2 linked regions of the Anaerocolumna sp. AGMB13020 genome follow. Each later gene encodes a partner of the first gene's protein in a complex. Links are inferred from orthologs where the notes say so. Each region holds a gene or a part of one and is shown in the gene's direction. Other genes may lie near its edges.

Evidence for each region. Proteins that work in one complex are often made in the same cells at the same time.
Region 2: R2R35_RS24000 (region 1) and rny share a complex: the UniProt entries of both Bacillus subtilis proteins name them as parts of the possible RNA degradosome complex. The link is inferred for Anaerocolumna sp. AGMB13020 from one-to-one orthologs.

What each region holds. Positions count from the first base shown.
Region 1 is NZ_CP136910.1:5,691,835-5,696,440, forward strand. Bases 750-3,699 are described here. They hold R2R35_RS24000 (polyribonucleotide nucleotidyltransferase), read left to right. Parts: upstream 750-1,155; coding sequence 1,156-3,243; downstream 3,244-3,699. Other genes in these bases: R2R35_RS23995 (NAD(P)/FAD-dependent oxidoreductase), read right to left, coding at 750-814; R2R35_RS24005 (helix-turn-helix transcriptional regulator), read left to right, coding at 3,497-3,699. In the rest of the region: more of R2R35_RS23995, read right to left, coding at 1-749; more of R2R35_RS24005, read left to right, coding at 3,700-4,510. UniProt on the Bacillus subtilis protein: Involved in mRNA degradation. Catalyzes the phosphorolysis of single-stranded polyribonucleotides processively in the 3'- to 5'-direction. Necessary for competence development in Bacillus subtilis.
Region 2 is NZ_CP136910.1:5,272,239-5,276,192, forward strand. Bases 961-3,929 are described here. They hold rny (ribonuclease Y), read left to right. Parts: upstream 961-1,654; coding sequence 1,655-3,205; downstream 3,206-3,929. Other genes in these bases: miaB (tRNA (N6-isopentenyl adenosine(37)-C2)-methylthiotransferase MiaB), read left to right, coding at 961-1,207; proC (pyrroline-5-carboxylate reductase), read left to right, coding at 3,568-3,929. In the rest of the region: more of miaB, read left to right, coding at 1-960; more of proC, read left to right, coding at 3,930-3,954. UniProt on the Bacillus subtilis protein: Endoribonuclease that initiates mRNA decay. Initiates the decay of all SAM-dependent riboswitches, such as yitJ riboswitch. Involved in processing of the gapA operon mRNA, it cleaves between cggR and gapA.

The sequences.
Region 1 (4,606 bases):
GATTGGAGCAGAAGGTTCTTACCTTATCATCAAAGGTTGGAGTGTAGTACACGAGCTTTGCTTCATATAGATTCTTATTGAGGAATTCCATTACCTCATCACGAACCTCCACTCTGACACCGATATCTACAGTACCAACCCTGGTCTCGATACCATGGGACTGACAGATATGGCTGAACCAGTCAGAGCCTTCACGTCCGATAGCAGAAACGATTTCATCTGCATAATAAGTATTACCGTCAGCACAAACAACAGCCTGTACTTTCTTATCTTCTATAAGGATATCCTGTACCATGGTGTTAAATTTCATCTCTACGCCACTGGCTAAAAGGTGTTCCTGAAGTCTTGTATAGATTTTATAACCTTCTTCCGTACCTAAATGACGGATGGGACATTCTATCAATTTGAGATTGGCGTTTATAGCCCTTCTTCTGATTTCTCTGATTTCTTCGTCTTTATCAATGCCGTATACGCTTGTATCAGCACCGAAACTAAGGTAAATGTCATCGGATTCTTTTAGTAACTCAATGGTTTTCTCATATCCTAATATATCAGGAAGATTTCCGCCGACATCCGGGGATAAGGAAAGCTTACCGTCGGAGAAAGCTCCGGCACCGGCAAATCCTGTAGTAATGGAGCAGGGTTTACAGCCAACGCAATGTTTGGTTGTTCTCTTGGGGCACATTCTTTTTTCGATTGGGCGGCCTTTTTCTACCATAAGTATTTTCAGGTCTTTTTTCTCTTTGATGAGTTCATAGGCACAAAAAATACCGGAAGGACCGGCACCGATAATTATTACGTCGTATTTCTGCATTAAAACACTCCTTTTGTGAGGTAAAAGTTTCAAATTGCCAGAAAAATTCTATCACATTAGGGATGAGAGTGCAAGAAGATTCTGAAAGAAATATGGTATATCTTGTATACGGCTTATTTCCTATAACAATATCAGGTTATTTTAGGTACCAAATGAAAAATTTAGTAGTAATTTTAACTAATTAGTGCTATAATATAAAGAAGCAGGTTTTTTACTGTTCTATATGCCAGAGAGAGTATCCGAGACTTCTGAAAAGGTCATCCGCGCAGAAGTATAAACAGGGTGTTCTTTTCAGTAGTTTCGGAGCTTTGGCAAATCCACTATAATAAAGGAGATATTTCATGTACAAAAGTTTTTCCATGGAGCTTGCAGGAAGAACCCTTTCTGTAGACGTAGGCAGAGTAGCAGCTCAGGCAAACGGTGCAGCATTTATGCACTATGGCGATACTGTTGTTTTATCAACAGCAACAGCCTCTGATAAACCCAGAGAAGGAATCGATTTCTTCCCTTTGAGTGTTGAATATGAAGAGAAATTGTATGCAGTTGGTAAAATTCCCGGAGGATTTATTAAGAGAGAAGGAAAAGCCTCTGATAATGCAATTCTTACCTCACGTGTTATCGACAGACCTATGAGACCTCTGTTCCCTAAGGATTACAGAAATGATGTAACCCTAAATAATCTTGTAATGTGCGTAGATCAGGATTGCAGTCCTGAGCTTACCGCTATGCTTGGTTCTGCTATCGCAACAGCGATATCTGACATTCCTTTTGACGGTCCTACAGCCTCTACCATGGTTGGTATGGTTGATGGAGAACTGGTATTTAATCCCACCAGTGCCCAGAGAGAGAAATCTACCTTAAGCTTAACAGTAGCTTCCACCAAAGAAAAAGTTATCATGATTGAAGCAGGTGCTGCAGAATTACCGGAAGATAAGATGATTGAAGCAATTTTTGCTGCTCATGAATTGAATCAGAAAGTAATTGCTTTTATTGAGACCATTGTAGCAGAGTGCGGAAAACCCAAACATGATTACATCAAATGTGATACTCCCGCAGACCTCTATGAAGATATGGTTGCTTTTATTACACCTGAAGGAATGGAAGAAGCAGTATTTACTGATGTAAAGCAAGTTAGAGAAGAAAATATCCGTGCTATTACGGATAAGCTTGTAGAACGTTATCAGGAAACACATCCGGAATGGCTTCCATTACTGGGTGAAGCTATTTATAAATTCCAGAAGAAGACAGTTCGTAAGATGATTTTAAAGGATAAGAAGCGTCCTGACGGCCGTGACATTAATCAGATCAGACATCTTGCGGCAGAAGTTGATATACTTCCAAGAACTCACGGTTCTGCTATGTTTACAAGAGGTCAGACGCAGGTTCTTACCATAACAACTTTAGGAGCGCTTGCAGAAATCCAGAAGTTAGATGGTATCGATGAGAATGAAAAGACGAAGCGTTATATGCACCACTATAATTTCCCTTCTTACTCCGTAGGTGAGACCAGACCCTCCAGAGGACCTGGAAGACGTGAAATCGGTCATGGTGCCTTAGCTGAGAAGGCTTTAGTGCCTGTACTTCCTTCTGAGGAAGAATTCCCATATGCAATCCGTACCGTATCAGAAGTATTGGAGTCAAATGGTTCCACTTCTCAAGGAAGTATCTGTGCCTCCACGCTTTCTTTAATGGCAGCAGGTGTTCCTATTAAAAGCATGGTAGCAGGTATTTCTGTAGGTCTTGTAACCGGTGATACAGATGACGATTATATTATCCTTACAGATATTCAGGGACTTGAAGATTTCTTTGGAGACATGGACTTTAAGGTTGCAGGTACTCATAAGGGTATCACAGCTATTCAGATGGATATCAAGATTCACGGTCTTACCAGAGAAATTATTGAAAAAGCAATTTATCGTACAAAAGAAGCCAGAACTTATATTTTAAATGATATTATGGCTCCCTGCATTAGTGAACCTCGTACAGAAGTTGGTCCTTACTCACCTAAGATTGTTCAGATTAAGATTGATCCTACTAAGATCGGCGATGTAGTTGGACAGAGAGGCAAGACCATCAACGCGATTATCGAGCTGACTGGAGTTAAGATTGATATTACCGATGACGGATCTGTATCTGTATGCGGTGTAGATTCTGAAAGTATTCAGAAGGCTATCAAATTAATTCAGACAATTACTACAGACTTCGTAGAAGGACAGATTTTTGAAGGTAAGGTAGTAAGTATTAAAGAATTTGGTGCTTTCCTTGAATTTGCTCCCGGCAAAGAGGGAATGGTTCATATCTCAAAGATCTCCAAGGAGAGAATTGACAAAGTAGAAGATGTTCTTTCACTTGGTGATATTGTTAAGGTAGTATGCCTTGGCAAAGATAAGATGGGAAGAATCAGCTTCAGTATCAAAGACGTTAAATAAAACTTTATAAGATTGTTACGTTAGGAAAGGGCAGCAGAATAGACCGCCAGCCTTTTCCGGAGACGTAACAATCTTTTTTTATTTAAATCGACTTCGTAACAGGAGTTACTGGTTATTGACAAATCACAGGACAGCTTTTATAATTTTACTCATTATTATTGTAGCTGTATATGAAAGTATAAGAAATCATACAGGTTTTGTAAGTGTATGCATTAAAAATTATTGTACCTAGAGTGGGTTAAAGGAGCGAACATTGAACGAAGAACTCTATACACCGCAGGAAGTAGCAGATATCTTAAGAATAAAAAAGAGCACCGTATACGAAATGATTAAACGGGGTGAGTTTCAATGCAAGAAAATTGGCAGGCAGTTCCGTATCGGCAAAGCAGACCTTGATACTTATCTTAATAAGAAACAGGATAATAATTCCAGCAAGGAGGAAGGGAAAACTACAGAAGAAGGATCAGCGAATACCCAGTCAGCTTTTGGGCAGGTGTCTTCGTCTGTAAAACGGCGGACGGTTCCGGCAGACTACGATGGGCTGGAGGAACTGGATGTGATGAAAGGGAAAAACATCATAATCTGCGGACAGGATATTTTACTGGAAGCTTTATGTAATCATCTGGCTGCCAGACTTACTGAGACTTCCATTTTCCGTTCCTATAAAGGAAGCTATAACGGGTTATACGATTTGTATCAGGATAAAGTGGATGTGGCAACCGTTCATTTATGGGATGGTGATACCGGTGAATATAATAAAGAGTATGTACGAAGAATGCTGCCAGGAACCCTTTATCGCCGTATCCATCTCGTATGCCGTACACAGGGTTTTTATGTCAGAAAAGACAATCCCAAAGAGATAAAAGGTTTTGCAGATCTTACAAGAGAAGATGTAAGTATGGTAAATCGTGAAAAAGGGAGCGGTACAAGGATATTATTGGATGAACACTTAAGAAGCCTTGCAATCAACAAAGCGCAGATAAACGGGTATAACAGGGAAGTGACCTCACATTTGGCTTGTGCAGGAGCAGTAGCAAGAGGAAGCGCAGATGTATCACTGGGGATAGAAAGAGTAAGTAAGGAGATGGCTGGCCTTGCGTTCATTCCTATTCAATCAGAAAGCTATGATCTTGTTGTGAAAGAAGAAGCATACCGGACTTTCTGGTTTCAAAGTATAATGGAAATATTAAATTCCAGGGAATTTCAAACAGAAGTAGAGCATATGTCCGGGTATGATAGAACAGATATGGGAAAAATACTCGAATAAAAGCTAAGATTGCTGAATTCATCAAAAGCCATTTGCTGGCTGCCATTAATTAACACGTTGCTTCACCTTCCTGTAATTGTATGGAATGAACATTAC
Region 2 (3,954 bases), 420 kb from region 1 along the record:
GGCCGATTTTGTTGTTTACAATACCTGTACAGTAAGAGAGAATGCCAATACCCGTGTTTATGGAAGACTTGGATATTTGAACAGCTTAAAGAGAAAGAATCCCAATATGATGATTGCCCTGTGCGGTTGTATGATGCAGGAGGATGCAGTTGTAGATAAGATCAAGAAGAGCTACCGATTCGTAGATATGATCTTCGGAACGCATAATATCTTTAAGATGGCAGAACTTATGCATACCAGAATACACAGTAAGACCATGATAATCGATATCTGGAAGGATACCAATCTCATTGTGGAGGATCTGCCCAGCGAGAGAAAATACAAATTTAAAGCTGGTGTAAATATTATGTATGGCTGCAACAATTTTTGCAGTTATTGTATTGTTCCTTATGTAAGAGGCAGGGAGAGAAGCAGAAATCCCGAGGATATTGTAAAGGAAGTAAAAGAACTGGTAGCTGACGGCGTAATAGAAATTATGCTGCTTGGTCAGAATGTTAATTCCTATGGAAAAAGCCTTGAGGAGAAGACTACCTTTGCCGGTCTGCTTAAACTCTTGGAGGAAATAGAAGGACTTGAGAGAATAAGATTTATGACCTCTCATCCAAAGGACTTATCCGATGATTTGATTGAAGTAATGAAGAATTCAAAGAAGATATGTAAGCATCTTCATTTACCGGTTCAGGCTGGCAGTACCAATGTGTTAAAGAAGATGAACAGAAGTTATACCAAAGAAGATTACCTGAGCTTGGTTGACCGGATTAAGACCGCTATGCCTGATATTTCCCTGACTACAGACATTATTATTGGCTTCCCGGGTGAGACGGAGGAGGATTTCTTAGAGACCCTGGAGGTTGTGGAAAAAGTGCGTTATGACAGTGCGTACACCTTTCTTTATTCCAAACGTTCCGGTACTCCCGCTTCGGTAATGGAGAATCAGGTAGAAGAATTGGTTGCCAAGGATCGTTTTGACAGATTGCTAAAGGTGGTTCAGAAGATTTCCTCCGAAATGACAGCAAGAGTAGCAGGAAATGTGGAAGAAGTACTGGTAGAAGAGATAAATGGGCAGGATCCTTCTCTTATGACTGGAAGGCTCAGCAATAATATTCTTGTACATTTTAAAGGATCTGAGGAACAGATCGGTAAAATAGTTAAGGTTAAGCTGGCTGAATGCAAAGGATTTTATTATATGGGAGAACTATGTAATTGATATAAATTTTTGTACCTATAAAAGCATAAAATACCTTAGTTTAAGCATTTTTATACTTTGACAGGGAAATGAAAATCAATGAAAGGGTCTATAATACTAAATAGAAGCCAACAAGATAAGTTGAATCATAATAATCTATTTCTTCAGGTTATTTGATCCTGAAAAATCGATTATAGGGTTCAACTTATTTATCTTTCTGTAAATGAAAACATCCAATATAATAACCTTTTTCTTATTACTGGAAGAAAATAATTATTTTATAGAACTGTTAGCAAGAATATAAGAAAGTCATGATGGGTTTTAGGTTATTGTGTCTAATTTCGGTGGAATTTGACATAATGCATAAAAATTTAATGGGGATACTTGACATACTCATGAAAACAGTATAAAATTTATATGTTGTATATTTGTACAATGAAAATTCAATAAGGAGGTGCTCCAGTGCCGATACCAGTTTGGGTAATAATAACTATTATTGCAACCTCGGCCATCGTTGTTCCTCTTGTCTGGAAACTTGCTATTTCCTACCATGTTAAGGTTGTAGAAGCCAAGATAGGTACTGCAGAAGAAAAAGCAAGGGAAATCATAGATGAAGCTTTAAAAACAGCTGAAACTAAGAAAAGAGAAGCCTTACTTGAAGCAAAGGAAGAGTCTTTAAAGACTAAGAATGAGTTAGAGAAGGAAACGAAGGAAAGACGAGCAGAAGTTCAACGTTATGAAAAAAGGGTTCTGTCCAAGGAAGAAACCTTAGACAGGAAAATCGAAGCACTCGAGAAGAAAGAATCCAGACTCTCTGCAAAAGAGGCTGAACTTGACAAAATCAAGGCAGAAGCTGAAGAGCTTCATGCAAGACAGCTGCAGGAATTGGAGAAGATTTCAGGACTTACCTCCGAACAAGCGAAAGAATATCTTTTAAAGACAGTTGAAGACGAAGTTAAGCATGAAACTGCAATGTTAGTTAAGGAACTTGAAAGCAAAGCAAAAGAAGAAGCAGACAAAAAAGCAAAGGATTATGTTGTTACTGCAATACAGAAATGCGCAGCAGATCATGTGGCAGAAACTACCATATCCGTTGTACAGCTTCCAAATGATGAGATGAAAGGAAGAATTATCGGAAGGGAAGGAAGGAACATTCGTACCCTTGAGACCCTTACAGGTGTTGATCTTATAATTGATGATACTCCTGAAGCCGTAATTCTATCCGGATTTGACCCTATCAGAAGAGAAGTGGCAAGAATTGCCCTTGAAAAGCTGATTGTGGACGGACGAATCCATCCTGCAAGAATTGAAGAGATGGTGGAAAAGGCTCAAAAAGAAGTTGAAGTCATGATTCGAGAAGAAGGTGAAGCAGCAACTCTTGAAGTTGGTGTTCATGGAATTCATCCTGAGCTTGTCAGACTTCTCGGTAAGATGAAGTTTAGAACAAGTTATGGACAAAATGCTTTAAAACATTCTATAGAAGTTGCCCAATTATCCGGATTACTTGCCGGTGAGATAGGCGTTGATATCAGAATGGCAAAGAGAGCCGGATTACTGCATGATATTGGTAAATCTGTTGACCATGAAATGGAAGGCTCACATATTCAAATCGGTGTTGATTTGTGCAGAAAGTATAAGGAATCTGCAATTGTAATTAATGCAGTAGAATCCCATCACGGCGATGTGGAACCTGAATCATTGATTGCGTGCATCGTACAGGCTGCGGACACCATTTCGGCTGCGAGACCAGGTGCCAGAAGAGAAACATTAGAAACATACACAAACAGATTGAAACAATTAGAAGATATCTCCAATAGCTTTAAGGGAGTAGATAAGTCATTTGCGATACAAGCAGGCAGAGAAGTACGTATTATGGTAGTGCCAGATCAGATATCTGATGCAGACATGATATTACTTGCCCGTGACATATCAAAGCAAATTGAGTCTGAGCTGGAGTATCCGGGTCAGATTAAGGTTAATGTAATCAGGGAATCACGAGTGACAGATTACGCAAAATAATGAATAGTTATTAAGATGGTCGAAATTCCTAATATAGGAATTTCGCCATCTTTTTTTGAAATCAGGTAATTTAATACTTTAATCTGATAAAATGATATGGTTTAAGCTGGCATTGAGGAAGTATGAAATAAAGGGCTTACGCATTCTGAATTGTTGTATTACCATATTTGTAAGCAGATGCTGTAGGTAATGGGCAGCTAATGTGATAAAGTAGTTTTATACTTCTTATTTGGACTATAACTTAATAGGGCTTGCAATATAATGGGAGATAGTTTGTTATTTGTTAGATTTTGTGATATTATTAGTATACAAGTCCTGATAAAAAATTCAGGGTAGCAGGGAATGGAACCAGGAGGATTACAATGGATAAAATCGGATTTATAGGTGTCGGTAATATGGGATTACCAATGCTTATGGGAGCTGTAAAGGTGTTTGGAAAGGAATCTCTTTTGTTTAATTGTGTGAGAGCTGAAAGAAAAGAATTCATAAATCAAAAGACCGGAGTTAATTTTGCAAATAACAACAAGGAGTTGGTCCAGTCCTGTAAATATATTGTATTAGCGGTTAAACCTCAGTTTTTTCATGAGGTATATGCTGATATAAAGGATAGTCTGACAACGGAGCATATCTTGATTTCTGCAGCGGCAGGTATTACGATTGCTGCTATGAAAGAGGCACTTGGTGTTTCAGTCAGAGTTGTTCGCTCTATGCCAAATACTCCCGCCCTTGTAGGAGAAGGAATGACAGCA